Regions from separate parts of the Pseudomonas sp. PS02288 genome, predicted to be linked through region 1. Evidence: predicted binding sites of a transcription regulator. Region 1 holds the regulator's gene; the other holds the start of a gene.
What was found. Region 1 encodes FliA, which starts transcription of late flagellar genes. Its sites were predicted from a motif close to CTAAAGTTTNNNNNNNNNNNGCCGNTAA; they were not measured.
Positions count from the first base shown of each region.

Region 2: a site for FliA is predicted at 5,086-5,113, ahead of QMX85_RS16115 (methyl-accepting chemotaxis protein). Genes of this name have one in related genera too.

Region 1 covers NZ_JASCPA010000001.1:149,869-164,970, forward strand. The annotation lists gene fliQ (flagellar biosynthesis protein FliQ) at 1-178, shown strand, start outside; gene fliR (flagellar biosynthetic protein FliR) at 181-957, shown strand; gene flhB (flagellar biosynthesis protein FlhB) at 961-2,097, shown strand; gene sodC (superoxide dismutase [Cu-Zn] SodC) at 2,125-2,646, opposite strand; gene flhA (flagellar biosynthesis protein FlhA) at 2,866-4,989, shown strand; gene flhF (flagellar biosynthesis protein FlhF) at 5,002-6,327, shown strand; gene fleN (flagellar synthesis regulator FleN) at 6,380-7,213, shown strand; gene fliA (RNA polymerase sigma factor FliA) at 7,210-7,959, shown strand; gene QMX85_RS00720 (chemotaxis response regulator CheY) at 8,039-8,413, shown strand; gene QMX85_RS00725 (protein phosphatase CheZ) at 8,433-9,227, shown strand; gene QMX85_RS00730 (chemotaxis protein CheA) at 9,409-11,634, shown strand; gene QMX85_RS00735 (chemotaxis response regulator protein-glutamate methylesterase) at 11,674-12,798, shown strand; gene QMX85_RS00740 (flagellar motor protein) at 12,798-13,538, shown strand; gene motD (flagellar motor protein MotD) at 13,542-14,480, shown strand; gene QMX85_RS00750 (ParA family protein) at 14,477-15,102, shown strand, end outside.
Region 2 covers NZ_JASCPA010000042.1:15-15,116, forward strand. The annotation lists gene QMX85_RS16085 (hypothetical protein) at 167-1,186, opposite strand; gene QMX85_RS16090 (DUF1993 family protein) at 1,275-1,781, opposite strand; gene QMX85_RS16095 (MmcQ/YjbR family DNA-binding protein) at 1,881-2,234, shown strand; gene QMX85_RS16100 (MFS transporter) at 2,311-3,492, shown strand; gene QMX85_RS16105 (DUF1294 domain-containing protein) at 3,489-4,160, opposite strand; gene QMX85_RS16110 (undecaprenyl-diphosphate phosphatase) at 4,184-5,014, opposite strand; gene QMX85_RS16115 (methyl-accepting chemotaxis protein) at 5,218-6,852, shown strand; gene QMX85_RS16120 (RimK family protein) at 6,909-8,423, opposite strand; gene QMX85_RS16125 (GNAT family N-acetyltransferase/peptidase C39 family protein) at 8,528-9,625, shown strand; gene QMX85_RS16130 (hypothetical protein) at 9,631-10,254, opposite strand; gene QMX85_RS16135 (DUF1652 domain-containing protein) at 10,440-10,703, shown strand; gene QMX85_RS16140 (hypothetical protein) at 10,859-11,128, shown strand; gene QMX85_RS16145 (DUF1652 domain-containing protein) at 11,254-11,544, shown strand; gene QMX85_RS16150 (DUF421 domain-containing protein) at 11,560-12,252, shown strand; gene QMX85_RS16155 (hypothetical protein) at 12,331-12,519, shown strand; gene QMX85_RS16160 (DNA topoisomerase IB) at 12,580-13,704, shown strand; gene QMX85_RS16165 (diguanylate cyclase) at 13,711-14,661, opposite strand; gene QMX85_RS16170 (response regulator) at 14,664-15,102, opposite strand, start outside.

The DNA.
Region 1 (15,102 bases):
GGGCCTCGTCGTCGCCATGTTCCAGGCGGCGACGCAGATCAACGAACAAACCCTTAGCTTCCTGCCGCGCCTGCTGGTGATGCTGCTGACGCTGATCGTCGGCGGGCCGTGGATGGTCCGGCAACTGATGGAATACGCCACGACGCTGATCCAGAACATTCCCTTGGTGATCGGCTAGCGATGCTCGAGCTTTCCAACGGTCAGATCGGCGGCTGGATCTCCAGCTTCCTGCTGCCGCTGTTCCGGATCTCATCGCTGCTGATGGTGATGCCGATCTTCGGCACCCAACTGGTCCCGACCCGGGTGCGGCTGTACCTGGCGCTGGCGATCACCGTGGTCATCGTGCCGACCCTGCCGCCGATGCCGGAGGTCGATGCGCTCAACCTGCGCTCGCTGCTGCTGATCGCCCAGGAAGTGCTGATCGGCGCGATGTTCGGCTTCATGCTGCAACTGTTCTTCCATGTGTACACGGTGATTGGCCAGATTCTCTCAATCCAGATGGGTATCGGCTTCGCCGCGATGGTCGACCCCGCCAACGGGATTTCCGTGCCGGTGCTGGGCCAGCTCCTGACGATGCTCACCACGCTGCTGTTTCTCGCCATGAACGGCCATCTGGTGGTCTTCGAGGTGATCACCGAGAGCTTCGTGACGCTGCCGGTGGGCAGCGGAATGCTGGTCGGACACTACTGGGAACTGGTCGGAAAGCTCAGCTGGGTGCTCGGCGCCGGGCTGCTGATTTCCCTGCCTGTGGTGACCGCGCTGCTGGTGGTCAACCTGGCGTTCGGCGTGATGACCCGCGCAGCGCCGCAGCTGAACATCTTCTCCGTCGGCTTTCCGCTGACCTTGACCTTCGGCCTGGTAGTGGTCTGGATCGGCATGGCCGATACCCTCAATCAGTACCAGAATCTCTCCAGCGTGGCGCTGGCGATGCTGCGCGATCTGGCGCAGGCGAGGTGAGCGATGGCTGAAAGCGAGAGCGGCGCCGACAAAAGCGAGGAACCCACCGAGAAACGCCTGCGCGAATCGCGGGAGGAGGGGCAGATCGCCCGCTCCCGGGAGCTGAGCACGCTGGTGGTGGTGATGTCCGGGGTGATCGCGGTGATGATCTACGGCGGCGACCTGGCCAGCGCACTGGTCGACCTCATGCGCGGTTGCTTGAGCATCAACCGCGACACGCTGATGGACACCGGCAGCATGGCGCTGCTGCTGCTCAAGGCGGGCAGTATGGCGATCAAGGCGCTGGCGCCGATCCTGGCGGTGCTGCTGGCGGCGTCGATCGTCGGCAACATCGCGCTCGGCGGCTGGATGTTTTCCACCAAGACCATGGTGCCCAAGTTCGGCCGGATGAATCCCGGTCCCGGCCTGGCGCGGATGTTTTCCAAGAAGTCGGTGATCGAGCTCGTAAAGGCACTGGCCAAGTTCAGCATCACCCTCACGGTCGGCATCGTGGTGCTTTCCAACGACCGTGACGATCTTCTGGCGCTGTCCGGCCAGCCGCTGGAAGCGGCGCTTGGCCATGCGGTCAAGGTGCTTGGCAACAGCGCCTTGTGGATGGCTTCCGGGTTGATCCTGATCGCGGCGGTGGATGTGCCGTTTCAGCTCTGGGACAACAAGCAGAAGCTGATGATGACCAAGCAGGAGGTCAAGGACGAGTACAAGGACAGCGAGGGCAAGCCCGAGGTCAAGGGCAAGATTCGCCAGATGCAGCGGCAGATGGCCGAGCGGCGGATGTTGCAGGCGGTGCCGGAGGCCGACGTGGTGATCACCAACCCGACCCACTTCGCGGTCGCCCTGAAATACGACCCGACCAAGGGTACGGCGCCGGTCGTACTGGCCAAGGGCGGCGACTTCCTAGCGCTGAAGATTCGCGAGATCGCCCAGGAGCACAAGGTGCTGCTGATGGAGTCACCGGCGCTGGCGCGCTCGGTGTACTACTCCACCGAGGTCGATCAGGAAATCCCGGCAGGCCTGTACCTGGCGGTCGCGCAGGTGCTGGCTTACGTCTACCAGCTCAAGCAGTTCCGCTCCGGCAAGGGCAAGCGGCCGACGCCGTTGCCCGATCTGCCGATCCCGCCGGACCTGCGTCGCGACGAGTGACGAAGTCCGCTCCCACGTTTCATTGCGTTACTGGATTACCCCGCAGGCCATTCTCGCGCCGCCACCGCCCAGTGGCTGCGGATGGTCGGAGTGGTTGTCTCCGGCCTGGTGAATCATCAATGCGTGACCCTTGATCTCCGCGAGGCTCTTCAGGCGGGGGGCGAGCACCGGCTGCATCGCCTTGCCGTCGGCGGTCACCAGCAGGGCAGGGAGGTCGCCGAGGTGGCCATCGCCCCAGGGCGTGCCGTGCTTGCCGGTTTCCTTCGGGTCCCAATGGCCGCCGGCGGCTTCTGCCGCGGAAGGCTTGCCATCCTTCAGGGCGGCGTCGCAACTCGCCTTGGCGTGAATGTGAAAGCCGTGAATGCCTTGCGCCAGCCCCGCCAGTTGCGGCGTGAACACCAGGCCATACGGGGTTTCCTCGACGCTTACCGTGCCGACCTTTTCTCCGATGCCGTTGCCGCTAACGATGTTCATCGGAATCGAAAGGCTTTCCGCCTGGGCGTTGAATACGCAGCCGCCGACGAGTGCGGCGATCATCCAGTTCTTCATGAAGTGGCTCCTCGCAACCTGCGGCGCGCGTCGTTGCCCGCCGACAGTGTTCTGACTCCCCGCCGTCAGCGCGGTTCTCCGTAGCGCCCACCAGCGGCTCGCACCAGCCGCAAACCGTTGATCCTCATTGTGTTCTCCAAGTTGGCCGGGCTCTTGCACTGGCATTGGCGCACGCCCACTGGCGTCAAAAGATTGTTTGGATCGGGCTAGGAGAATCGGGTGGAACGCACTCAGCTGTTCAACAACATGCGAATGAATGCGATCGGCGCCGGCCGTGGCAACCTAGGGGTGCCGCTGCTGGTACTGGTGATGCTCGGCATGATGATTCTGCCGGTGCCTGCCTTCCTGCTGGATGTGTTCTTCACCTTCAACATCGCCCTGTCGATCGTCGTTCTGCTGGTCAGCGTGTACGCGTTGCGACCGCTGGATTTCGCGGTATTCCCAACCATCCTGCTGGTCTCCACGCTGCTGCGCCTGGCGCTGAACGTGGCCTCCAGCCGCGTGGTGCTGCTCCACGGGCAGGACGGCCATGCCGCCGCCGGCAAGGTGATCCAGGCCTTCGGCGACGTGGTGGTCGGCGGCAACTACGTGGTCGGCGTGGTCGTGTTCGCGATCCTGATGATCATCAACTTCGTCGTGGTCACCAAGGGTGCCGGGCGTATTTCCGAAGTGAGCGCGCGCTTCACCCTCGACGCCATGCCGGGCAAACAGATGGCCATCGACGCCGATCTCAACGCCGGCATCATCGATCAGGCGCAAGCCAAGCTGCGTCGCCAGGAAGTGAGCCAGGAGGCCGACTTCTACGGTTCGATGGACGGTGCCAGTAAGTTCGTGCGTGGTGACGCCATCGCCGGTCTGCTGATCCTGTTCATCAACCTGATCGGCGGCATGGGCATCGGCATCCTCCAGCACGATCTGTCGTTCGGCGACGCCGGTCGCATCTACGCGCTGCTAACCATCGGTGACGGTCTGGTCGCGCAGATTCCGTCGCTGCTGCTGTCGACCGCCGCCGCGATCATGGTGACCCGCGTGTCCAGCTCCGAGGACATGGGTCAGCAGGTCAACCGGCAGATGTTCACCTCGCCCAAGGCGCTGGCCGTATCGGCGCTGATCATGGTCGCCATGGGTCTGGTTCCCGGCATGCCGCACGTTCCGTTCATAGGCCTGGGCCTGATCGCCGCCGGCGGCGCCTACATGATCTGGAACAAGGCCAACAAGGCCAAAGAAGCCGAGGTCCAGGAAACCGCCCGCCAGCAGGAGCTGATCCCCGCCCAGCGCGCGCAGGAAACCAAGGAGCTCGGCTGGGACGACGTCACCCCGGTGGACATGGTCGGTCTGGAAGTGGGTTATCGGCTGATTCCGCTGGTCGACCGCAACCAGGGTGGCCAGCTGCTGGCGCGGATCAAGGGGGTACGCAAGAAGCTCTCCCAGGAGATGGGCTTCCTCATGCCGTCCGTGCACATCCGCGACAACCTCGACCTGCTGCCCAACGCCTACCGCCTGACCCTGATGGGCGTCAGCGTCGCCGAGGCGGAGATCTATCCCGATCGCGAACTGGCGATCAACCCTGGCCAGGTATTCGGCAGCCTCAACGGCATCGCCGCCAAAGATCCGGCGTTCGGCCTGGAGGCGGTCTGGATCGACCCCAGCCAGCGCGACCAGGCGCAATCGCTTGGCTACACCGTGGTCGACGCCAGCACCGTGGTCGCCACGCACCTCAATCAGGTGCTGAACAAGCATGCCCACGAGCTGCTCGGTCACGAAGAAGTCCAGCAACTGCTGCAACTGCTGGCGAAGAGCTCGCCGAAGCTGGCCGAAGAGCTGGTGCCGGGGATGATCTCGCTGTCCACGCTGCTCAAGGTGCTGCAGGCGCTGCTTAACGAACAGGTTCCGGTACGCGACATCCGCACCATCGCCGAAGCCATCGCTAACGTCGCTGCGAAGAGTCAAGATCCCGCCGCCATGGTTGCAGCGGTCCGCGTCGCGCTGGCCCGCTCAATCGTGCAAACCGTTGTGGGACTAGAGCCGGAGATGCCTGTTATCACGCTCGACCCAAGGTTGGAACAGATATTGCTGAATAGTCTTCACAAGGCCGGTCAGGGCTCCGAGGATGGCATCCTCCTCGAACCTGGCATGGCCGAGAAGCTGCAGCGTTCCCTGGTGGAAGCGGCGCAGCGTCAGGAGATGATGGGCAAGCCGGCGATCCTGCTGGTGGCCGGTCCGATCCGGGCGATGCTCTCGCGGTTTGCTCGACTGGCCGTGCCGAACATGCACGTACTGGCCTACCAGGAAATCCCGGACAACAAGCAGGTCACCATCGTCGCCACCGTGGGACAAAATTGAGGTTAACAGGCCATGCAAGTGAAACGCTTCTTCGCCGCCGACATGCGTCAAGCCATGAAGCTGGTTCGTGATGAGCTCGGGGCCGATGCCGCGATCATCGCCAACCGCCGGGTTGCCGGCGGCGTGGAGCTGACTGCCGCGCTCGACTACCAGATGCCGTCCGAGCCGGTTCGCCAGCCGAACGCCGAGCTTGAGGCCGAGCTGCGCAAGACCCAGGCGAAGATCGCGTCGGCCCACGCCGAACTGGCCGTGCGCGCCGCTGGCGAAGTGGTCAAGGACCGCCAGCTGTTCGCCAACGAGCCGCTGGTTGCCCCGGAGCTGCCGACCTCGAAGGTCACCGCGCGTCCGCAGGCCCCGGTACAGCCGGCCGCCGTCACCGCCGCTCCGGCCGGCGATTCGCGCGCGCTGGATGCCATGCGCCACGAACTCAATGGCCTGCGTGAACTGATCGAAGTGCAGCTCGGCTCGTTCGCTTGGACCCAGATGCAGAGTCAGCGTCCGCAGCAGGCCAACCTCTGGCGTCGCCTGCAACGCCTCGGCCTGCCGGCGGAAATCGCCCGCGCGCTGCTGGACAAGGTCGGCCAGGTGCAGGAGCCGCGTCAGGCCTGGCGCATGGTTCTCGCCTACCTGGCCCACGCGATCAAGACTCCGGCCCAGGAACCGCTGGAAGAGGGCGGCGTGATCGCCCTGGTCGGCCCGGCCGGCATGGGCAAGACCACCACCCTGGCGAAGATGGCGGCGCGCTACGTGCTCAAGTACGGCGCCCAGCATGTGGCGCTGGTGAGCATGGACAGCTACCGCATCGGTGCCCAGGAGCAGCTCAAGACCCTCGGCCGCATCCTCAACGTCTCGGTGACCCAGGTCGATCCGGGCAGCTCGCTGACCCAGGCCATCGCCCCGCTGGCGAAGAAGCGCGTGATCCTGATCGACACCGCCGGCCTGCCGAACAACGATCCGGCCCTGCGCATGCAGCTCGAAGCACTCGCCAGCCGCGGCCTGAAGTCGAAGAACTACCTCGTCATGGCGGCCACCAGCCAGAGCCAGGTGCTCAAGGCCGCGTATCATAGCTACAAGCGTTGCGGCCTGGTCGGTTGTGTGCTGACCAAGCTGGACGAGGCGGCCAGCCTCGGCGAAGTGCTCGGGCTGGCAATCAGCCAGCGTCTGCCGGTAGCCTATCTGGCCGATGGCCCGCGAATCCCGGATGATCTGCACGTTCCGCGCAGCCATCAGCTGGTGAGCCGCGCCGTCGCCCTGCAAGCCCCGGAAGAACCCAGTGAAGATGCAATGGCCGACATGTTCGCCGGCCTCTACAACAACTCGGCGCGTCGCGTCGGCTAATTGACCGTCGAGAGACAGTTGCCTGCTCAGTCGCAGACAAGGTGTAAGAGAAATGGCTAGTTTGCATCCAGTTCAAGTGATCGCGGTGACCGGTGGGAAGGGCGGCGTTGGCAAGACCAACGTGTCCGTCAACCTGTCGCTGGCCCTGGCCGACCTCGGCCGGCGGGTGATGCTGCTCGACGCCGACCTGGGTCTGGCCAACGTCGACGTGCTCCTCGGTCTTTCGCCCAAGCGCACCCTGGCCGATGTCATCGACGGCCAGTGCGACCTGCGCGACGTCCTGCTGCAAGGCCCTGGCGGCGTGCGCATCGTGCCCGCCGCTTCCGGCACCCAGAGCATGGTGCAGCTGACGCCGATGCAGCACGCCGGCCTGATCCAGGCGTTCAGCGACATCAGCGACAACATCGACGTGCTGGTCATCGACACCGCGGCCGGCATCGGCGACGGCGTGGTCAGCTTCGTCCGTGCCGCCCAGGAAGTGCTGGTGGTGGTCTGCGACGAGCCGACCTCGATCACCGACGCCTACGCGCTGATCAAGCTGCTCAACCGCGACTACGGCATGAACCGTTTCCGGGTGCTGGCGAATATGGCGCACAGCCCCCAGGAAGGTCGCAATCTGTTTGCTAAGCTCACCAAGGTCACCGACCGCTTCCTCGACGTCGCCCTGCAGTACGTGGGTGCCGTGCCTTACGACGAGTCGGTGCGCAAAGCCGTACAGAAGCAGCGCGCTGTCTATGAAGCTTTTCCGCGCTCCAAGTGTGCGCTGGCGTTCAAGGCGATCGCGCAGAAAGTCGACACCTGGCCATTGCCGGCCAACCCGCGCGGTCACCTCGAGTTTTTCGTCGAGCGTCTGGTTAAACCGACTACCGCAGACTCACCCGTATGACAGCCGCCAGTGGACTTCGTATGTACAGCAAATCGCAGGCGAAGGACTCGCAAACTCAGCTCATCGAGCGTTATGCACCGTTGGTCAAGCGGATCGCCTACCACCTGTTGGCCCGGCTTCCGGCCAGCGTGCAGGTGGAGGACCTGATGCAGGCCGGAATGATCGGCCTGCTCGAGGCTGCCAAGAAGTACGACTCGGGCAAGGGCGCCAGTTTCGAGACTTACGCCGGAATCCGTATCCGTGGGGCGATGCTCGACGAGGTGCGCAAGGGCGACTGGGCTCCGCGTTCCGTGCATCGCAACAGCCGCATGGTCAGCGACGCCATCCGCGCCGTCGAGGCGAGAACGGGCAGAGACGCTAAAGATCAAGAGGTTGCGGCCGAACTTAAATTGAGTCTTGAAGAGTACTACGGCATCCTGAGCGACACTCAGGGCAGCCGACTGTTCAGCTTCGACGACCTCCTGCAGGAAGGCGAGCACGGTTCGGGCCTGCACGAGGACGGTAGCTTCACCCATTACGAACCCGCTCGCGATCTGGAGGATGACCGCTTCCAGGGGGCCTTGGCCGACGCCATCGCCAATCTTCCGGAACGCGAGCGGCTGGTTCTTTCGCTGTACTACGACGAAGAACTGAATCTGAAGGAAATCGGCGAGGTGCTGGGGGTCAGCGAGTCGCGCGTCAGCCAGTTGCACAGCCAGTGTGCCGCGCGTTTGCGGGCACGTCTGGTTGAATGGCGCGCGCACTGAGGCAGCCGGTTTCACGCTTGCGAGGCGCGCGCTGCGAGGCGGCGTTTGGGATTGTACGGAGGTCGACTTGGACAAGAACATGAAAATCCTCATCGTGGACGACTTCTCCACGATGAGACGGATCATCAAGAACCTCCTGCGTGACCTGGGGTTCACCAATACCGCGGAGGCCGACGACGGCACCACGGCATTACCGATGCTGCACAGCGGCAGCTTCGACTTCCTGGTCACCGACTGGAACATGCCCAACATGTCCGGGATCGATCTGCTGCGTGCGGTGCGCGCCGATGATCGACTCAAGCACCTTCCCGTGCTCATGGTGACTGCTGAAGCCAAGCGCGATCAGATCATCGAGGCGGCCCAGGCCGGCGTGAACGGGTATGTGGTCAAACCCTTCACGGCCCAGGTACTGAAAGAGAAGATCGAAAAGATCTTCGAGCGGGTCAACGGCTGATGTTCGCCTCGAGGGCGCTATGGATCACGACAACATCTCTATGGGCGATGACTTCGAGTCGACCCTGAAGTCCCATGCCCGTCAGCTGACCGAAAGCCTCGAAAAAGGCAACTTCGCTGATGTGGTGCAAATCATCCATCAACTGAATCAGGTCCGCGATCGCGGTCTGTACCAGGAAGTCGGCAAGCTCACCCGCGAGCTACACAATGCCATCGTCAACTTCCAGCTCGATCCCCGTGTTCCGCACGCGCAGGAAGTGTCGCAGATCTCCGATGCCACCGAGCGTCTCTCCTACGTGGTGACGATGACCGAGCGTGCGGCCAACCGCACGATGGATCTGGTGGAAGAGTGCGCGCCGGTGGTCAACGGCATGGCCGACGAGGCCCAGAGCCTGAGCGTCGAATGGCAGCGCTTCATGCGCCGCGAAATCGGGGCTGACGCCTTTCGCGAGCTGGCCAAGCGTGTCGAGCTGTTCCTCGCGCGCAGCGAGCGGGACGGCGCCAAGCTCTCCGGCCACCTGAACGACATTCTTCTGGCGCAGGATTACCAGGACCTCACCGGTCAGGTGATCAAGCGTGTCACCACCCTGGTCACCGAAGTCGAGAGCAATCTGCTCAAGCTGATGCTCATGGCCAGCCAGGTCGATCGTTTCGCCGGCATCAAGCACGACCACGAAGGGCTGCGTGCCGAGCAAGAAAAACAACAAAAAGAGTCCTCCCGGGGTGAAGGTCCGCAGATTCATGCCGATAAGCGTGATGACGTCGTATCCGGTCAGGACGATGTCGACGATCTGCTATCCAGTCTTGGATTCTAGGACCCGTCGACGTTTTGGTTACGGCCACGACCTAGGCGTTTTCGCAGGGCAAGGAAGGAGGAGAGAAGTTGGTTGCTCCAGATGAACGACGAGTGACGCCGGCCTGCGAAAAACGCGCCCCGTCCCTGCGGCTCAACGCGGTTCGCGACGAAACGTCAACAGATCCTATGGGAAGGTGGAAATGAGCTTCGACGCCGATGAAGAGATTCTCCAGGACTTCCTGGTAGAGGCCGGCGAGATTCTCGAGCAGCTGTCGGAGCAGTTGGTGGAGCTGGAAAGCCGCCCTGACGACATGAACCTGCTGAATGCGATCTTTCGCGGTTTTCACACCGTCAAGGGCGGCGCGGGTTTCCTGCAGCTGAACGAGCTGGTGGAGTGCTGCCATATCGCCGAGAACGTCTTCGACATCCTGCGCAAGGGCGAACGCCGCGTGGATGCCGAGCTGATGGATGTGGTGCTGCAGGCGCTCGATGCGGTGAACGCGATGTTCGCCGAAGTGCGCGAGCGAACCGCGCCGACGCCGGCGCCGCGCGAACTCCTCGCCGCGCTTTCTCGTCTGGCCGCCCCGGCTTCTGCCGCAGCGCCGGCCGAAGCGCCTCCTGAAGAGCCCGCCGCCGAAGTCGAGCCCGTGGTTCAGGCCGAGGCGTCGGCTGCAGAGCCTTCGGGCGACATCACCGACAGCGAGTTCGAGCAGCTGCTCAGCGCGATCGGCGAACCCGCCCAGGCTCCGGTCGCCAGCGCCAGCGATGAAATTACCGACGACGAGTTCGAAGCCCTGCTCGACCAGCTACACGGCGACAAGCCGGTTTCCGCCGTTGCGCCCGCCGCACCGAGCGCGCCCGTAGCATCCGCTGCCGCCCCATCGGGCGACGACATCAGCGACGATGAATTCGAAGCCCTGCTGGATCAGTTGCACGGCAAGGGCAAGTTCGTGCCTCCCGTCGATGCCGCACCCGCTGCGCCTGCGCCAGAGGCCGCGCCCGCCGGCGCGAGCGACAACATCAGCGACGACGAATTCGAAGCGCTTCTCGACCAGTTGCACGGCAAGGGCAAGTTCGTTCCGCCCGTGGAGGCCGCCCCCGTAGCGGCTGCGCCGGCGAAGCCCGCGCCGCCGCCCGCGGCGGCCCCTGCCGCCAAACCGGTTGAAAAGCCCGCCGAGAAGCCCGCGCCCAAGCCCGCCGCGGCGGCAGCTCCCGCTCCGGCCACGGCGCACCCGGACAAGGCCGGCCCGGTCAGCGAGGCGGAAACCACCGTGCGCGTGGACACCGCGCGGCTCGACGAAATCATGAACATGGTCGGCGAACTTGTGCTGGTGCGTAACCGCCTGGTGCGCCTGGGTCTCAACAGCGGCGACGAAGCCATGTCCAAGGCCGTCTCCAACCTGGATGTAGTCACCGCCGACCTGCAGACCTCGGTGATGAAGACGCGCATGCAGCCGATCAAGAAGGTCTTCGGACGCTTCCCCCGGCTGGTTCGCGATCTCGCCCGCAACCTGAAGAAAGAGATCAACCTGGAACTGGTCGGTGAAGAGACCGACCTCGACAAGAACCTGGTCGAGGCGCTGGCCGATCCGCTGGTCCACCTGGTGCGCAACGCCGTCGACCACGGCATCGAGACCCCGGAAGAGCGCGAGGCTGCCGGCAAGCCGCGCACCGGCCGAGTGGTGTTGTCGGCTGAACAGGAAGGCGACCACATCCTGCTGATGATCACCGACGACGGCAAAGGCATGGACGCCAACGTCCTGCGCGCCAAGGCCGTCGAGAAAGGCCTGCTGGACAAGGACGTTTCCGAGCGGCTCACCGAGCTCGAGTGCTACAACCTGATCTTCGCCCCCGGTTTCTCGACCAAGACCGAGATTTCCGACGTCTCCGGCCGCGGTGTCGGCATGGACGTGGTGAAGACCAAGATTTCCCAGCTCAACGGCACGGTCAACGTCTTCTCCACCAAGGGCCAGGGTTCGAAGATCGTCATCAAGGTGCCGTTGACGCTGGCGATCATGCCGACGCTGATGGTCATGCTGGCGAACCAGGCCTTCGCCTTCCCGCTGGTCAACGTCAACGAAATCTTCCATCTCGACCTGTCGCGCACCAACGTGGTCGACGGTCAGGAAGTGGTGATCGTCCGCGACAAGGCGCTGCCGCTTTTCTACCTCAAGCGCTGGCTGGTGCCGCGCGCCGCCCAGGACGAGCAGGTCGAGGGGCACGTGGTAATCCTGTCGGTGGGTACTCAGCGGATCGGCTTCGTCGTCGATCAGCTGGTCGGCCAGGAAGAAGTGGTGATCAAGCCACTGGGCAAGATGCTTCAGGGAACGCCCGGCATGGCCGGTGCGACCATCACGGGTGACGGACGTATCGCCTTGATCCTCGACGTGCCGAGCATGCTCAAGCGTTACGCGCGGCGCATCTGATTTCGGGGCGGGTCACGGCCCGTTCCATGAGGAGTTGTTATGGCTGTAAAAGTCCTGGTGGTGGACGATTCCGGTTTCTTCCGCAGGAGGGTGACGGAAATCCTCTCGGCGGACCCGAACATTCAGGTGGTCGGCACTGCGACGAACGGCCGTGAGGCGATCGACCAGGCGCTGGCGCTGAAGCCGGACGTGATCACTATGGATTACGAGATGCCGATGATGGATGGCATCACGGCGGTGCGGACGATCATGCAGCGCTGCCCGACGCCCGTTCTGATGTTCTCCTCGCTGACCCACGAAGGCGCACGGGTTACGCTGGATGCGCTTGACGCCGGTGCCGTGGATTACCTGCCGAAGAACTTCGAGGACATCTCGCGCAACCCCGAGAAGATCCGCCAGATGCTCTGCGAGAAGATCCACACCATCTCGCGCAGCAACCGTCGGCTGGGCAGTTTCGCCCAGGCGCCGGTGCATTCCCACGCACCCGGCTCCACGACGTCCGCGCATCCTCATCCCGCACCGGCGCCTGCTCGTCCGTCCGCTGCGCCAGCGCACTCTGCGCCCGCCGCGCCGAGCGCGAGCAGCCCGACGCCCAAGCGGCGCTCCTACAAGCTGGTGGCCATCGGTACCTCCACCGGCGGGCCGGTCGCGCTGCAGCGGGTCCTGACCCAGCTTCCCGCCAACTTCCCCGCGCCGATCGTGCTCATTCAGCACATGCCGGCGGCCTTCACCAAGGCCTTCGCCGAGCGTCTCGACAAGCTCTGCCGGATATCCGTCAAGGAAGCGGCGGATGGCGACCTGCTGCGCCCCGGCCTGGCGCTGCTGGCACCGGGCGGCAAGCAGATGATGGTCGACGGCCGTGGCGCGGTGAAAATCCTGCCGGGCGACGAGCGCCTCAACTACAAGCCGTGCGTCGACATCACCTTCGGTTCGGCCGCGCGCTCGTACAACGACAAGGTGCTGGCCGTGGTCCTGACCGGCATGGGCGCCGACGGTCGCGAAGGCGCGCGAATGCTCAAGCAGGCCGGCAGTCAGGTGTGGGCGCAGGACGAAGCCAGCTGCGTGATCTACGGCATGCCGATGGCGATCGTCAAAGCCAACCTGGCCGACGCCGTCTATGGCCTCGACGACATCGGCAGGCATCTGGCCGAGGCCGTCATCTGATGGATGCACTGAGTCTCATCGGGATCGTCCTGGCGCTGGTGGCCATCGTCGGTGGCAACTACATCGAGGGCGGGCACATCGGTGCGCTGCTCAACGGCCCGGCCGCGCTGATCGTCGTGGGCGGCACGCTGGGCGCTTCCTTCCTGCAGACCCCGATGAGTGTGCTCAAACGGGCGCTGGTGGTGTCGCGCTGGATCATTTTCCCGCCCAGCATCGACCTGTTCGGCGGCGTCGATCGTGTGGTCGGCTGGAGCATGACGGCGCGCAAGGAGGGGCTGCTGGGGCTCGAACCGATCGCCGATGCCGAGCCCGATCCCTATGCGCGCAAGGGCTTGCAGCTACTGGTCGACGGCGCCGAGCCGGAGGCGATCCGCGGCATTCTCGAGGTCGACATGCTGACCCAGGAAGACCGCGACATCCAGGCGGCGAAAGTCTTCGAGAGCGCCGGCGGCTATGCGCCCACCATCGGCATCATCGGCGCGGTGATGGGCCTGATCCACGTCATGGGCAACCTGGCGGACCCCGCGCAGCTCGGCAGCGGGATCGCCGTGGCGTTCGTCGCCACCATCTATGGGGTGAGCTTCGCCAACCTGCTGCTCCTGCCGATAAGCAACAAGCTGCGCTCGGTTGCGATGCGCCAGTCGCGCTACCGCGAGCTGATCCTTGAGGGCATCCTTTCCATCGCCGAAGGCGAAAACCCGCGCTCCATCGAACTGAAGCTGCAAGGCTTCATGGATTGACCCATGGCACGCCGCCGTCGCCCCGAAGAACACGCGAATCATGAGCGTTGGCTGGTTTCCTATGCCGACTTCATCACGCTGCTGTTCGCTTTTTTCGTGGTGATGTACTCGATCTCCTCGATCAACGAGGGCAAGTACAAGGTGCTCTCGGACAGCATGGTCGGCGCGTTCAATCAGCCGGACCGCTCCATCAAGGCGATTCCGATCGGCGACGAACGCCCGCGCACCACCGAACCCGATCGCTCGCTGATCGACGATATCGAAGGCAGCGACTCATCGTCAGTGCGCGGGCCTGCCGATCCCCTGGAAACCATCGCCAACGATGTTCGCGACGCCTTTGGCGACCTGATGAAGACCGAGCAGCTGACCGTGCGGGGCAACGAGTTGTGGGTCGAGATCACCCTCAATTCGAGCCTGCTGTTTCCGAGCGGCGATGCGATCCCCAACGACGCCGCCTTCTCCATCATCGAGAAGGTGGCGAAGATCCTGGCGCCCTACGAAAACCCCGTGCATGTCGAAGGTTTCACCGACAACCTGCCGATTCGTACCGCGCAGTTCCCCACCAACTGGGAGCTGTCGGCGGCGCGCGCCGCCAGCATCGTGCGGATGATGGCGATGGAGGGCGTGGCGCCCGGGCGGATGGCGGCGGTGGGATACGGCGAGTTCCAGCCGGTCGCGGACAACGCCACTGCGGATGGCCGTGCGCGCAATCGTCGGGTGGTTCTGGTGGTGTCGCGCAACCTCGATGTGCGCCGTAGCGTCAGTGGTTCCGGCAGCGGCAAGGCGCAACCGGATGCGGCGCTCAAGCGGGCTGGCACGCAACCTGCTAATACTCAGGACGCGCGGGCTTCCATTGGTGAAGCCGTCAATCCTTCGTCGCCGCCACCGGGCGGTGCCAATCTCGGCGCGGTGCAAGCCGCGCCGGGAGGAAATCAGCCATGAGAGTTTGGGCAGTAGCCAATCAGAAAGGAGGGGTCGGCAAGACCACCTCATCCATCGCCCTGGCGGGCCTGCTGGCCGACGCCGGCAAGCGTGTGGTCGTCGTTGACCTCGATCCGCACGGCTCGATGACCAGCTACTTCGGGCATGATCCGGACACGCTGGATCGCAGCAATTTTGACCTGTTCCTGCATCAGGGCACGGTCCCGCAGGGATTGCCGCGCGAACTGCTGCTGGAGACCAGCCACGAGCGCATTTCCCTGCTGCCCTCGAGCACCGCACTGGCGACCCTGGAGCGGCAATCTCCAAGCAAGGGCGGTTTGGGCCTCGTGATCGCCAAATCATTGGCGCAGCTTTTTCAGGATTTCGACCACGCGATCATCGACAGCCCGCCGTTGCTCGGCGTGTTGATGGTCAATGCCCTGGCCGCGAGCCAGCAGCTGATCATTCCGGTGCAGACCGAATTCCTCGCCGTAAAAGGCCTGGAACGGATGGTGAATACGCTGGCGATGATCAACCGTTCGCGTAAGCAGGCGTTGCCTTACACCATCGTGCCGACGCTGTTCGATCGCAGGACGCAGGCGTCGATGTCGACGCTGCGCACGCTGCGCCATGCCTATCCCGA
Region 2 (15,102 bases), on a different contig from region 1:
CCCAGATTTGTGCATATTGTCGCATAGGTCCCGGGGCAGTTGCATGAAGGCTTGGAAGCGCGGCGGCTCAAGCGCCGCCGCACGCTCCTCGCAGCACGGCCTCTATGGGCGGTTAGCGCGGCCGGTGGCGGGCCGGGCGGATCGCCGCGGTCCCACGCTAGCAGCGCTACAACTGCGCGGCGGTCTGGGGGGCCGTCAGCGTTTGGCTGAAGAAGCGCACGGCCTCACTGTTGAGGCTGTCGTGGACGGCCATGCGATCGACCCCTTCGCCGTCGTCGCAGAGCTGTGGCGCGGCCTCGCGCATCTCCGCCGAACAGGGCGCCATGAAGACGAAATGCCCGGCACCCGGCACCACACGGTAATCGGCAGGTCCCGGCAGACGCCGCGCCAGCGCCGCGGCGTTTTCCGCCGGCAGCAGCAGGTGGTCCTCGGCGCCGGCGTAGAGCAGCACGGGCACCTGGACGTCGGCCAGGTCCTGGCGCCCAAACATCAGGCCGAGCGGCGCCAGCAGCAGGAGCGAACGCACCCGCGAATCTGGCGCGGCTTCCACCACGTCATCGTCGATCGCCAGGCTCGCCGCGCGCTCGCAGGCTTCGGCGTCGTCCGGCTGTTTTTCACAGTACTGGCGAAGGTGCTGGAGTTCGGGATGGCCGCCGGCCAGGATCAACGCCGACTCCCCGCCCGCCGAGTAGCCGATCACCCCGACCTGGCGGCTGTCGACCTCCTCTCCGAGCAGTTTGTCCTGGCCGACCGCGTCGATCGCCGCGGAGAGCTGCATCGGGCGGCCATAGAGGTTGCTGAAGCGGCCGATGCGGCTCTGGTCGTCGACGTTGTCACCGGGATGCTGCACCGCCAGTACGATGAAGCCGCGATGCGCCAGCGCGGTCGCCAGGTCGTGATGCGCCAGGGGCGAGCCGCCATTGCCATGGGACAGAACGATCAGCGGGAAGCGGCCCTGCGCCGGTGGCGTGTCTTCGCGGCCAGCGATGCGGAACAGGTCGATATGCGTGTCGCCGCGCTTGACCCAGGACGGATAGAACGCGACGGCGCTCATCGGCTGGTGGTCGACCGGGTCCTCCAGCGTCAGCCGGTGCAGACCGACGCCCCAACTGGGGGCGGCATGCCCTGCGATCGGCAGTGCGGTGAGCATGGTCGCCAAGAACACTGTGAGAAAACGCCCTGACATGCTCCCCTCCCGTGCATTTCCGCGAGCCCCGGACGCACAGGGGCGCCGGGTCGCGGGAAACGATGCACGGATCGGACCAGAGGACGGATCAGAGAGCGCCCAGGTAGTCCATCTTGCCCAGGTCGAGGCCGTTGTGGCGGAGGATCGCGTAGGCGGTGGTCATGTGGAAATAGAAGTTAGGCAGCACGAAGTTCAGCAGGTAGGCATCACCCTTGAACGTCACCTCACCCTTCGCCAGCGTGAGCACGATCTCCTTCGACTCGCTGCCGTCGAACTGCGCGGCATCCAGGCCCTTGAGAAAGTCCACGGTCTTGGCGATGCGCGCCTGCAATTCGGGAAAGGTGGTTTCGGTGTCGGCGAAGCTCGGAACATCGCTGCCGGTCAGGCGGGCGCCGGCGCCCTTGGCCGCATCGCTGGCGATCTGGACCTGTTTCGACAGCGGCAGCATGTCGACCGCCAGACGCGCATTGACCAGCACGGAGGGGTCGATCTTCTTGGCTTCGGCAAAGGCCGCAGCCTTGTCGAGGATCGCCGACAGGTTGCCGAACATGCGCACGAACACCGGGACGGAGGCCTGATACATGGAGAGGGACATGGAATTTCCTGCTGCACGGGGTTGAAGGTCAGCCATGATCCGTCGTGAGATGCGTGCTGTCGAGCCGACCCAATCGCACCAAAGAGAGGAGAACGGAACATGTCACCGGATGCCGTCGCCGCCTTCTGCCTGCAGTTGCCGGGCGCCTGGGAGGACCTCAAGTGGGGCCATAACCGGGTCTTCTCGGTCGCCGGCAACAAGATGTTCGCCATCGTCGATTTCCTCGGCGAACGCCTCGCCTTCAAGGTCGACGCCGACCTGTTCCTCGGCTTCTGCGACCGTCCCGGCATTCATCCGGCGCCCTATCTGGCCCGGGCCCACTGGATCGCCATGGCGCCGCCCTTCCCGCTGGGCGATGCCGAACTATCCCTCCTGCTGCGCCGTTCCCACCAACTTGTGGTGGGGCGCCTGCCAAAGCGCAAGCGGATCGGGCTGCTGCTGGACGACGAGTGAATTGCTTAGCTAGCTTTCTTAATTACCGGGGACAGGCGATCATGGCGAACCTGTTCTGCCACCGCTTCGAGTGTCCATGAGCCCGCCTGCGCAGCCTTCTCCACCGATCACGCTGCAAATCATCAGCATCGTCTTCTTCACCTTCATCGCCTTCCTCAGCATCGGCATTCCACTGGCCGTTCTGCCTGGCTACGTACACGACGACCTGGCATATGGCTCGGTGCTGGCGGGCGTGGTGATCAGCAGCCAGTACCTCGCCACCCTGCTCTCCCGACCGCTGGCCGGCGCCACGGCCGACCGCCTGGGCGCGAAGAAGGCGGTGACGTTCGGCCTCGTCGGCTGCACCCTGAGCGGCATCCTTACGCTGATATCCACCTCGATCCAGGCCTGGCCGTCCGCCAGCCTGGGCCTGCTGCTCGCCGGCCGCGTGGTGCTGGGCATTTCGCAGGGCCTGGTGGGCACCGGCGCGATCAGCTGGGGCATCGGCCGTGTCGGAGCGGAAAACACCGCGCGGGTGATTTCCTGGAACGGCATCGCCGCCTATGGAGCAGTGGCGATCGGCGCACCGCTCGGGGTGTTGATGGTCGCTGAGCTGGGCCTGTGGAGCATGGGTGCCTCGATCACCCTGCTGGGCGTCGTCGCCCTGGGCCTGGCCTGGAACCGGCCGCCGGCACCCATCGTTCCCGGCGAGCGGCTGCCGTTTCGCCGGGTGCTCTGGCAGATCGCTCCCAACGGGCTGGGGCTCGCGCTGGGCTCGATCGGCTTCGGCACCATCGGCACCTTCATCACCCTGTACTACGCCAGCCTGGGCTGGACCGGCGCCGCCTACTGCCTCACGGCGTTCGGCGCCTCGTTCATTGGCGCGCGACTGCTGTTCGGTGGCGCGATCAAACGACTGGGCGGCTATCGCGTGGCGATCGCCTGTCTCGGTGTGGAATGCCTGGGTTTGCTGCTGCTCGGTTTCGCCCATCAGCCCTGGCTGGCGCTATGCGGCGCGGCGCTGACCGGCTTCGGCCTGTCGCTGGTGTATCCGGCCCTTGGAGTCGAGGCGATCTCGCGGATACCCGCCTCCAGCCGCAGCTCGGCGCTGGGCGCCTACGCGGTGTTCTTCGACATCGCGCTGGGCATCGCCGGCCCGCTGATGGGTGCCATCGCCAATGGCCTGGGCTTCGCCAGCATCTTCTTCAGTGCCGCGCTGATGGCGCTCGCCGGCCTGCTGCTGAGCCTGTGGATGTACCGCCAGGCCGAGCGTCGCTAGAACGTAATGAAACGCCGGCCAAGCAACAGCCAATCGATCCAGAACGCCTGGTGCAACAGCACGATCAGCCAGAAAAGCAGCTGGTAGGAAAGCTTTCGCGTCTTGTGGCGAAACACCTGCTGGGCGATCAACGCGCCCGGCCAGCCGCCCAGCAGCTCGATCAGGTGAAGGGTGTTTTCCGGCGTGCGCCGGCCGCCGGACAGCGCGCGGCGCTTGTCGATCCCGTAGAGCAGAAAGGCGAGCACACTGAGCAGCAGATAGGCGGTCGCCGGCCAGAAGCTCCCGCGCCAGGCCAACAGGGCGACGCCGCCTGCCGGCAAAAGGCACAGCAGCGCGAAGAGCATCAGTTTCAGCGGCAGATGGAGTGGCCTGCCCGTCGTGCGTGCCGGGGAGGCGCTGTGGCGGGTGGCGGGCCTGGCGGTGTCGCGTGGTTTCTGGCGGATCGCCGGATCGTCCAGCGACAGCCCCGGCAACCGTGCATGGCCGGCGCGCGGACGTTCGCCGGGCTCGCTGGACATCGTATAAAGCACGGTGTCGCCGGGCCGTGGGCGACGCTCGCCGCGCATCGCCGAGACATGCACGAAGACCTGGGACCCGCCCGCCTGCGGAACGATGAAGCCGAAGCCCTTCTCGTCGTTCCAGCTTTTCAAGGTGCCGCGCAGTTCCATCGCTCGCGTCCCTGCGAATCGCCTCAGCCCTGGGCCGTGCTCCAGTCGATCCAGCCGAACTGCCAGGTCGCCAGAATCACCAAGCCGAAGGCGATCCGGTACCAGCCGAACACCGCGTAGCTGTGGTTGGCGATGAACTTGAGCAGCGCGCGCACGGTGATCATCGCCACGACGAAGGTGGAAATGAAGCCGATGGCGAACACCGGAAGATCGCTGAGGTGGAGGATCTCGCGGTACTTGAAGAGCGAATAGACTGTCGCCGCGACCATCGTCGGCATCGCCAGGAAGAACGAGAATTCCGCAGCCGCCTTGCGCGAGAGGCCGAACAGCAGCCCGCCGATGATCGTCGAGCCGGAGCGCGAGGTGCCCGGAATGAGCGCCAGGCACTGGGCAAAACCGACCTTCAGGGCCAGCTTCCAGTCCATGTCGTCGACCGTTTCGGCGCGAATCGTATGCACGCGCCGCTCGGCCCAGATCATCACCACCCCCCCCATGATCAGCGCGGTAGCGACGGTAATCGGGTTGAACAGCCAGTGTTCGATGAGGTCGGCGAACAGCAGGCCGAGGATCACCGCCGGAATGAAGGCGATCAGCAGGTTCAACGTGAAACGTTGCGCGCGACGTTGCGTCGGCAGACCGACCACCACGTCGATGATGCGGCTGCGGAACTCCCACATCACCGCCAGGATCGCGCCCAGCTGGATGATGATCTTGAACGCGGTGGATCGGTCGCCGTTGAACTCCAGCAGGTCACCGACCACGATCAGGTGGCCCGTGCTGGAGATCGGCAGGAATTCGGTCAGCCCTTCGACAATACCCAGAACCAGTGCCTGAAAGGCGCTCCAAAGATCCATCATTCCCCCAGTTCCCAGGTTTAAAAACGCATACGGCTCGGTGCGCAGGGGTGCGACATAAACGCCCCACGCTCAGGTTTGCCCGCGTTTTGCCGAAATGCTATCAGAAGCTGGCTAAAGGCTGGCAAACCGGGTTTCGGACAGTCGTGGAACCGCTACAGTTCCCACGCTAGAGCAATAACAACAATATCGAGGGCTTCACCATGCGCAGTCTCCGAAGTTTGCCCATCAGCCGCCGGCTGATGCTGATTCTCGCGGTTGCTGTCGCCATGCTGGTGGCGCTCGGCGTGTTCATGCTGCAACAGATACACAACGACCTTTACGAGGGGAAGGTCGAGAAGACCCGTCATCTGGTGCAGAGCGCCAGCGCCATCCTGCAGAACTTCCATGACCAGGAGGTTGCAGGCACCCTGACCCGCGAGCAAGCCCAGACGCAGGCCGCCGCAATGATCCGCAGCCTGCGCTACGACAAGACCGAGTACTTCTGGATCAACGACCTCGGGCCGAAGATGATCATGCATCCGGTCAACCAGAAGCTCGAAGGCCAGGACCTCTCGACGATCAAGGACCCGGACGGCAAGGAGCTGTTCAACGAAATGGTCGCCCTCGCGCGCAAACAGGGCGGCGGCATGGTGGACTACCGCTGGCCGAAGGCCGGTAGCGCCGACCCGCTACCCAAGGTGTCCTATATCCAGCTGTTCGAGCCCTGGGGCTGGGTGCTCGGCACCGGCATCTACATCGACGACATGCAGGCGCAGTTCTACGGCCAGGCGCTGCACGCATCGCTGATCGGCCTGGGCATCGCCGTGGTGATGACCCTGCTGGTGATGCTGATCGCACGCAGCATCGTCGTGCCGCTGAACGCCGCGGTCGGCGCCATGGCCAACATCGCCAGCGGCGAGGCGGACCTCACGCGCAGCCTCGACACCCAGGGCAACGACGAGCTGGCGCAGATGTCCAGGCACTTCAACGCCTTTACCCTCAAGCTGCGCCAGGTCATCGGCGAATCGCTCGCCGCCTCGCGCTCGCTGGACGAAGCCGCGCGCTCGCTGGACGGCGTCGCCAACCAGGGCTACCAGACCAGCCAGCAGCAGTCGCAGCAGATGGAACTGGTCGCCACCGCGATCAACGAAGTCACCTATGGCGTGCAGGACGTGGCGAAAAGCGCCGAGGAAGCGGCCAACGAAGTGCGCAACGCCGAGGACCAGGCCAACCAGGGCCAGCAGAACATCGACAACAGCCTGCGCCAGATCGACCAGCTGTCCGGCACCATCGGCCAGGCCGTGCAAGTGATCCAGGCGCTGGCGCAGGAAAGCTCGCAGATCGGCAAGGTGCTGGAGGTGATCCGGGCCATCGCCGAGCAGACCAACCTCCTCGCGCTTAACGCCGCCATCGAGGCGGCCCGTGCCGGCGAGCAGGGCCGCGGTTTCGCCGTGGTGGCCGACGAGGTGCGCCTGCTGGCCCAGCGCACGCAGCAATCGACGGCGGAAATTCAGGGCATGATCGAGCGCCTGCAAACCAACTCCGGCGCCGCGGTGAAGGTCATCCACGAAAGCAGCGAGGCCTCGCAACTGACCGTCGACCAGGCCAGCCAGGCCAGCGAGAGCCTGCAACTGATCGCCCAGTCGATGCGCAACCTCGCCGGCGCCAACGCCTCCATCGCCAGTGCCACGCTGCAGCAATCGCATGTGGTGGAGGACATCAACCGCAACGTCACCGAAGCCGCGAGCCTGGCGCACACCAGCGCACTGTCCGCCGAAGAGACCAGCAGCGCGAGCAAGAACCTCGGTCAGCTCGCCGACCAACTGGGACGGCTGCTCGGCCAGTTCCGCGTCTGACCGGCGCCGACGCCGGTCCGCTGCCGTGAGCGCGCCATCGCGTTCACGGCGACGCGCTAGATCACACCCTCCTGGTTTTCCGACCAGGGTTGGCCCTTGCGCTTGAGCTCCAGACGGCGCACGAATTCCAGCAACACCGCGGCATAGAGCTCGTCCTGCAGGTGCACGTCCTCGATGCCGGCGTCGATGTTCGGGTTGTCGTTGACCTCGATAACCACCACCTTGTCGCCCGCCTGCTTCAGGTCCACCCCGTAGAGCCCGTCGCCGATCAGGTTGGCGGTGGTGGTGGCCAGCTCCAGCACCTCGCGCGGCACCTCTTCCACCGGCAGCGTCTGGAAGTCGCCACTGACCTCCTGGGCGTCCGGGCGGTGGTCGTAGATCTGCCAGTGGCCCTTGGACATGAAGTATTTGCAGGCGAAGATCGGCTTGTGATTGAGCATGCCGATGCGCCAGTCGTACTCGGTGTAGAAGAACTCCTGTGCCAGCAGCAGCACCGAGCGCTCGAACAGCTCAGCCGTCACCTTGAGCAACGCCTGCTGATCCTCGACCTTGATCACCCCACGGGAAAAACTGCCGTCGGGGATCTTCAGCACCAGCGGGAATCCCAGCCGCTCGCCCAGGTTGTCCAGTTCGTGCGGGCGGTCCTTGTAGAGTATTTCCGTGGCCGGCATGCCCAGCTTGTGGGCGCGCAGCAGGTCCGTGAGGTACACCTTGTTGGTGCAGCGCAGGATGGACGCGGGATCGTCGAGCACCACCAGCCCCTCGCTTTCGGCGCGTTTGGCGAAGCGGTAGGTGTGGTCGCTGACGTTGGTGGTTTCGCGGATGAACAGCGCGTCGTACTCGGCCAGGCGGGAGAAGTCCTTCTTCTCGATCAGGTCCACCTCGATGCCGAGGCGCTTGCCGACGCGGATGAAGTTCTTCAGCGCCTTGCGATTGGACGGCGGGAAGGCTTCGTCCGGGTCCTGCAGGATGGCCAGGTCGAAGCGCACCAGCCGGCGTGAACGTGGGCGTCGCCAGATCTTGCGGTTGAAGGCGTCGAGGACGTTGGCGAAGTGGTCCTCCTGGTCGTCGCGCAGTTTGTGCAGGCTACCGGGCTTGATCCCGGTGATGTGCCAACTGTCGTTGCGGCGGAATTCCACCAGCAACAGCGGACAGGGAAACGCCTCGAACAGCTGGCGCGCCAGGTCCTGCAGCGGTTCGATCTCGGTACGGCCGAAATACAGCGTGAGGGTGAAGCCGTCGGTGCTGCCGAACGGGTGGTCAGCCAGCGCCCTGTCGAGGGACTTGTCGAGGTATTCCAGCGCCAGGCTGTAAAGCGCCTTGCGCGCCAGCTCGCTGATGGTGCGCACGCTGGGGATCACCCGGTGCCCGCGCGCCTCGGCCAGCAGCGAGCAGTAGTAGCCGTGGCCGAGGTACTTGTAGTTGCGGCACAGGTTGATCACCTGAACCCGTTTGCCGCTGGCATCGTCGTTGGGTTGTTCCAGGTACTCCTGGACACTGATGACATCTTCGCTTGGATAGTAGGAGGTCCAGTCCTCCTTGCGCTCGACCACAATGACGAGTCTGCTCACGATCGCTCCCGCTCATATGCCGGGAGCAAAAGGCGCCCCCGCCTGTCTGTGCTAGGACATGCGAGACAAACATCGCGTTCGCCCGTTCTGGAAACTCCTTATCGATGAAAGCCGCCCTACGCCTCGCCACGGCCGAAGACATCGCCGCCCTGGTGGCACTGGAAAACCGCTGCTTCGACCACGACCGCCTCTCGCGGCGGAATTTCCACTGGATGATCACGCGCGCCAACGCCCGTCTGACGCTCGCCGAGGAAGACGGGCGCCTCCTCGGCTACGCGCTGGTGCTGTTCCACCAGGGCACCTCGCTGGCGCGCCTGTACTCCATCGCCAGCGATCCGCAGGCGCGCGGCCGCGGCCTCGGCCAGCGGCTTCTGGAGGCCGCGGAACAGGCCGCGCTGGAAAACGACTGCGCCTTCCTGCGCCTGGAGGTCCGCCCGGACAACGGCGCCGCCATCGCCCTCTACGAACGCAACGGCTACCTGCCCTTCGCCCGCCTCAGCGACTACTACGAGGACCATACCGAAGCGCTGCGTTATGAGAAACGCATTCGCCAACTCAGCCAGGGTCGGCACAAGCGCTCGCCCTACTATCGGCAGACCACCGACTTCACCTGTGGCCCGGCATCTCTACTGATGGCCATGGCAGCTCTGGATCGCGACTTCCGCATGACCCGTCGCGAGGAACTGCGCCTGTGGCGCGAGGCGACCACCATCTACATGACCGCGGGGCATGGCGGCTGTGGCCCCCATGGCCTCGCGCTGGCCGCCTGGCGCCGCGGGTTTCACGTCAGCCTGATGGTGAGCGTCAGCGGGCCGCTGTTCCTCGACGGCGTGCGCAGCGAGGAGAAACGCGCGGTGATGCGCGTGGTGCATGAAGACTTCTGTGCCGAGCTGGAGAAAAGCGACGTGCAGTCGCTAAAACGTGGGCCGCTGGACATTCCGGCCGCACTCGCCGCTGGCGGGCAACCGCTGGTGCTGATCAGCAGCTATCGGCTGACGCGCTCCAAGGCGCCGCACTGGGTGATCGTCACCGACAGCGACGAGGACTTCGTGTACCTGCACGACCCGGATGTGGACCACAGCATCCATCGCCGGCAGATGGACTGCCAGCACGTGCCGGTCAGCCACGCCGAGTTCGACAAGATGAGTCGGTTCGGCCGGCGCAAGCTGCGCGCGGCCGTGATCGTCTATCCACGCCAGTGAGCGTTTCAGCTACCGCCGCCAGCGCCGCCTGCTCCGGCTCCACCCGAGCCCCCGGAACCGCCGGCGCCTGAACCCGAACCGAAGCCTGAGCCGGAGCCGGAGTTACCGCCGCTTCCGCCGATGGGTGCTCCACCGTTATTGCTGCCGGTACCGCTGGTGCCCGCGCCGCTGGAATTGCTCGGGTTCGCGCCATTCTGGTTGAGCGTGCCGTCGGTGTTGCCCGGGCTCGTAGTGGTTGGCGTACCCGGCGCGACCGTGGAACGCTCCTGGCCCGTGGTGGGCGTACCAGGCGCAAAGGTCGAACGCTGCTGGCCGGTGGTGGGCGTGCCGGGCTCGGTGGTGGAGCGCTGCTGGCCGGTGGTCGCGGGGGTGCCGTTGCCGCTGTTCACCGAATTGCCGTTAGTCGACATGCCGCTGGCGGAGTTGGCCCCGCCCGGCGCCGCCTGATCGGCCCGGGTTCGGATCTGGTTGATGTTGTCGCCTACCTGCTGGCGGTTGTTTTCCATCTGCTCGCCGCTCTGGCGACGCTGGTCTTCCAGGCTCAAACCGGCGCCCGCGTGACTGACGAGGGGAATGATGGTGGCCAGGACGAGTAGCGGGAATCTGATCGTGTGCATCTTCTTCTCCATCACGTGGGTACCCACGGTGGACAGCGCAGGGTCGTGCGGCTCTTCGTACGTTCATCGGATTCACGCCACGGCGGAATTCAGCTGCCGCGGGTCAAGGAGCCGTCGCTGGCGTGGTGCTAGTTTCGCCTTGTCCATTCGAACCCATGCCGGGTTCGCATCTCTGCGTTGCAAGTAGGACCCCATGGTTGAACAGGCTCACCCTGACCCAGGCGCTGGAACTGATGCGGCGCCACTTCAGACCGCTGGGTCTGGAGGTTTCCTTCGAGACGCCGGACAGCCTTCTGGTCCGGGTGCTGGACCCACTGACCGCTGCCCCCTTGCTGACCGTCACTGGAATCCGCTGCAACACCAAGCTCACCCACGAGGAGATCGACCGACTGATCCAGGCGCTGGAAACCGACCTTGAAGTGATTCATCCAAACAACCCATTCACCCGCCGAACCGAATAGGAACCCCGCAAGAAATCCCTACACGCGACATTTATTTTTCGATTGTCGACATCCCGTGACTTCCGGCTTAACACCGACATCAATGACATGACCGAGCCTGCTGCAAGTGACCGTACCAGGCCCCTCCATTTAGGCACTTTTAAGAGACCGCCCCCATGAACGCCCCGCTCCGTGTCAACGAAGCACTTTTGATCGCCGGCCGCGCTTTCCAACCGTTCGAATGCGTAGCCTGGGCTCCGCTAGAAGGCAGTGGTGAATTGAGCCTGAGCGTCGTCGACAGGACCTGCACCCGGGTCCTCGGTCGCTCGAAGATTTCCCGCACCACCTACTGCGATCCGCAGCAGCTGGCGGAAATTCTCCAGCAGGCGCGGCAGGAGCTGAGCCAGGAAGGCTTCAGGCTTTCCCCGTGGAGCATGCCCGAGTAAACCGAAAGGCCCGGCAATCGCCGGGCCTTTTTGTATCTGCGCACCGAAAGCGTGCCGCGGGCCCCACGACGAACTCCGGGAGCGCTGCTCCGGTCTATCCCTCAGCCACCGGCGGGAGGATCACCATGAGTACCACGCACCTCACCCTCGACGAAGCCCGACGCATCATCGATCAGGCCTTCCTCCCGCTCCACTGCACGACCGTCGCCGACCGCGAGGACGCCAGCTTCTCCCTGAAGGTGAGCGACGAGTCCGGCCTAGCCCTCTACTCCATCGCCCACCTGGCGCGCTCGCAGTACAGCGAGCCGATCCGTTTCGCAGGGCTGATCGAACAGGCGCGGCTGGAGCTGAGCAAGGACGGGCATGCGCTGTATCCCTGGTCGATGCCCTTCCAAGTGGACCTCAAACACTGCTGAAGCCAGGTAGAAGCAATGGAAGCGTTCGACCTCAAACGCATGCTGCTGGACGAATTCCCTGTGCTGTTCCTCGGCGAGGTCGCGCTGCGCGCCAGCTTCGCCTACCTCGCGGTGTTCGCCTTCCTGAAGATCTCGGGGCGCCGCGGCGTGCGCCAGCTGTCGCTGTTCGAGGTGGTGGTGATCCTCACCCTGGGCTCGGCGGCGGGCGATGTGTCCTTCTACGACGATGTTCCCCTGCTGCCGATCGTGATGGTCTTCATCACCTTGCTGGTGCTATATCGGGCCACCACCTACGCGATGGAGCGCAGCCCGCGCTTCGGCGCCTGGATGGAGGGCAAGCCGATGGTGATCATCCGCGATGGCCAGTACGACCTGCCGACGCTGGAGGCCACCAACATCTCCGACGACGAATTCTTAATGGAGCTGCGCCAGCAAGGCGTCGAGCACCTGGGCCAGGTGCGCCTGGGCATCCTCGAGGTGAACGGCGACGTGAGTCTGTACTTCTTCGACAGCGATGAAACGCGCCACGGGCTATCCGTGCTTCCGCCCAGCGAGCGGGTGGTCGTCGAGACCGCCCATCAGAACGGCCTCCATGCCTGCTGCCGCTGCGGCTTCGTCCAGTCTCTGGACTACGGACAGGGCGGTCCCTGCCCGCGCTGCGAACGCACACGCTGGTCCATGGCAAGCGACCGCCCGCGGGCGCGCTGACCGGTGGGCTGAACCGCCGCCTTTCCGACCGGGTCACTGTTTCTAGGCAACGCAGATACTCACCGGAGGAACCAGACGATGCTCGGCGACCATTCCGAAATCATTCAGCACCTCAACACCGCCCGCAAACACGCCGACCAGGCGGAAACCCAGGACAATCCCGCGCTCTACCGCGAAGCCATCGACGAGATGGCCATGGCCATCGAACTGCTGCTGCGCAACAGCGCCGAGAAGGAAGGCGAGCTGTACCGCGGCCACGGCGCCTGAGTCGCCAGCGCCAGCCAGACACTTCGCTGCCTCGCAGCGCGTTCGCTTCAAGGAGTACGTATGCGACTGGAATCCGGGGCAATCCCGCCGCTGGCCGAAGGACGACTGCCGGTGCCGCCGGACGAGTCCGGGGACACCGGCACCCCGCTCTGCTCGACGCTGCCGCCCGACCTCAGCTATGTCGACGATACGCAGCCCGGCATCAGCCGGCGCAAGCTGCGCGGCAAGTTCGTCTACATCGATGTCGACGGTGAGCGTATTCGTGACGAGAGCGAGATCAGCCGGATCAACAAGCTGGCGATTCCACCGGCCTATACCGATGTCTGGATCTGTCCCAACCCCAGCGGGCACCTGCAGGCGACCGGCCGCGACGCGCGCGGACGCAAGCAGTACCGCTACCATCCGCGCTGGCGCGAGGTTCGCGATGCAGACAAGTACGAGCGCATGCTCGCATTCGGGCGCGCCCTGCCAAAGCTGCGCGCGACCCTGGAAAAGCACCTGGCGCAACCGGGCATGGGCCGCGACAAGGTGATGGCCACGGTCGTTTCGCTGCTGGACTCGACGCTGATCCGCGTCGGCAACAGCCGTTACGCCAAGGAGAACAAGTCGTTCGGCCTGACCACGCTGCGCAACCGCCACGTCGACGTCAAAGGCACTGCCATTCGTTTCCATTTCCGCGGCAAGAGCGGCATTGAGCACAACGTCAAGCTCAGCCACCCGCGCCTGGCGAGGATCGTCAAACGCTGCCTGGAGCTGCCCGGCCAGCACCTCTTCCAGTACCTGGACGAGGATGGCGAACGCCACGTGGTGACCTCCTCCGACATCAACGCCTACCTGCAGACCCATGCCGGCGAAGATTTCACCGCCAAGGACTACCGCACCTGGGCCGGCAGCGCGCTCGCCCTGGAGCGCCTCTGCGAAAGCGCCCGGCTCGTTGGCGAGGTCGACACCCGAAAGCAGGTGGTGGAAATCGTCAAGGCGGTCGCAAGCCAGCTCGGCAACACCCCGGCCATCTGCCGCAAGTGCTACATCCATCCGGCAGTGATCGATGCCTTCGGCGACGGCACGCTGGCCGAGTTGAAGAAGCCGAGGCCGCGCAAAGGGCTGCGCGTGGAGGAAGTCGCGCTGATGAAGTTTCTCGAAAATCTGCAGAGCGCCGCCGAATCCAAGGCCGACTGTGCCTGAGCGGCGCTACAGGTATACCGAGACCTGGTTGCGCCCGCCCTTCTTCGCGCTGTACAGCGCCTGGTCGGCCCACTCGATGAGCATGTGGTGATCGACGCAGAGCGCGGTGGGCTGGGCCACGCCCAGGCTGATGGTGAACGGAATGACGTGGCCGTCATGCTCGACCCGCAACCTCTCCACCGCGGTACGCAGGCGTTCCGCGAACACCAGGCCGCCGTCCTTGCCGGTATCCGGCAGCAGCACGACGAACTCCTCGCCGCTGTAGCGCCCGGCGATGTCGACATCGCGAATGTGCTCGCGAAGCAGCTCCGACAGGCGCTGGATGACCTGGTCGCCCGCCAGGTATCCGAAGCTGTCGTTGATCGCCTTGAAGTGATCGATGTCCATCATCACCAGTGACAGCGGGGTGTCGTAGCGCTGGGTACGGGCGAACTCGTGCCGCAGGCACTCGTCCCAGTGGTCGCGGTTGAACAGCCCGGTGAGCCGGTCGATGCGCGACAGCCCTTCCAGCTTGGCGTTGACCGCCTGCAACTGGCGTCGGTTGATCGCTACGTCGGTGACGTCGTAGATCACCAGGCAGATGTGGCCGATCTCGCTGTTCACCGAGCGCAACGGCAACAGCGTGGTGTTCTGGTACATGAAGTCTTCACGACCGGTGATCGGCTGGTAGTTCTTGAAGCGCACCAGGTACGGCCGCTGCTCCCACACCGTGAAACCCGGCGTGCCCAGCGTGGCCACGCTCTCCGCCTTCATGCGGAACCACTCCTCGTTGACCTCCGGGAACAGCTCGAAGAAGGAGCGGTGATAGGCCTGGCTGGGCTGCAGCCCGGAACGGTTCTCCATGAAGGTGTTCCACACCTCCACGCGGTAGGCTCGGTCCAGCACCACCACGCCTACATCGATACCCTGCACGATGGCCGCCAGCCAATGGAATTCTTCCAGATCGATCTCTGCCATGGTCAGTTCATCACGTGAGCGAGTTTGCGCGACAGCAGCTCCACCGAATCCTCGGTGAACAGCAGCAGCAGGTCGAAGTGAATGTCGTGCCCTTCCAGGCTGTAGCTGATCTCCACCGCCAGGGTCTTCTTCCAGCGACGCTGGTTGACCTGGATGAGGTCGTCGAGGCCGGCATGGGCACCGAGAACCTGCGGATGACTCTGGGAAAACACCACGTCGATCTGTTCGGCGATGCCGCTGAGGCAGGCGCCAATCAGCACGCTGGAGAGGTCCAGCAGCATTTCCATCTCCGAGTACTCGCTCGACGACCAGCGCATCAGCCGCGCCATGTCGGCCACTTCGGAGTCATGGAAGATCAGCAGCGCCTCGCCGGCGATGCCTTCGCCGATGTAGCCCTGGCAGACCGCGGTCAGGCGCTCGCCACGCTGCGCATCGGCCAGC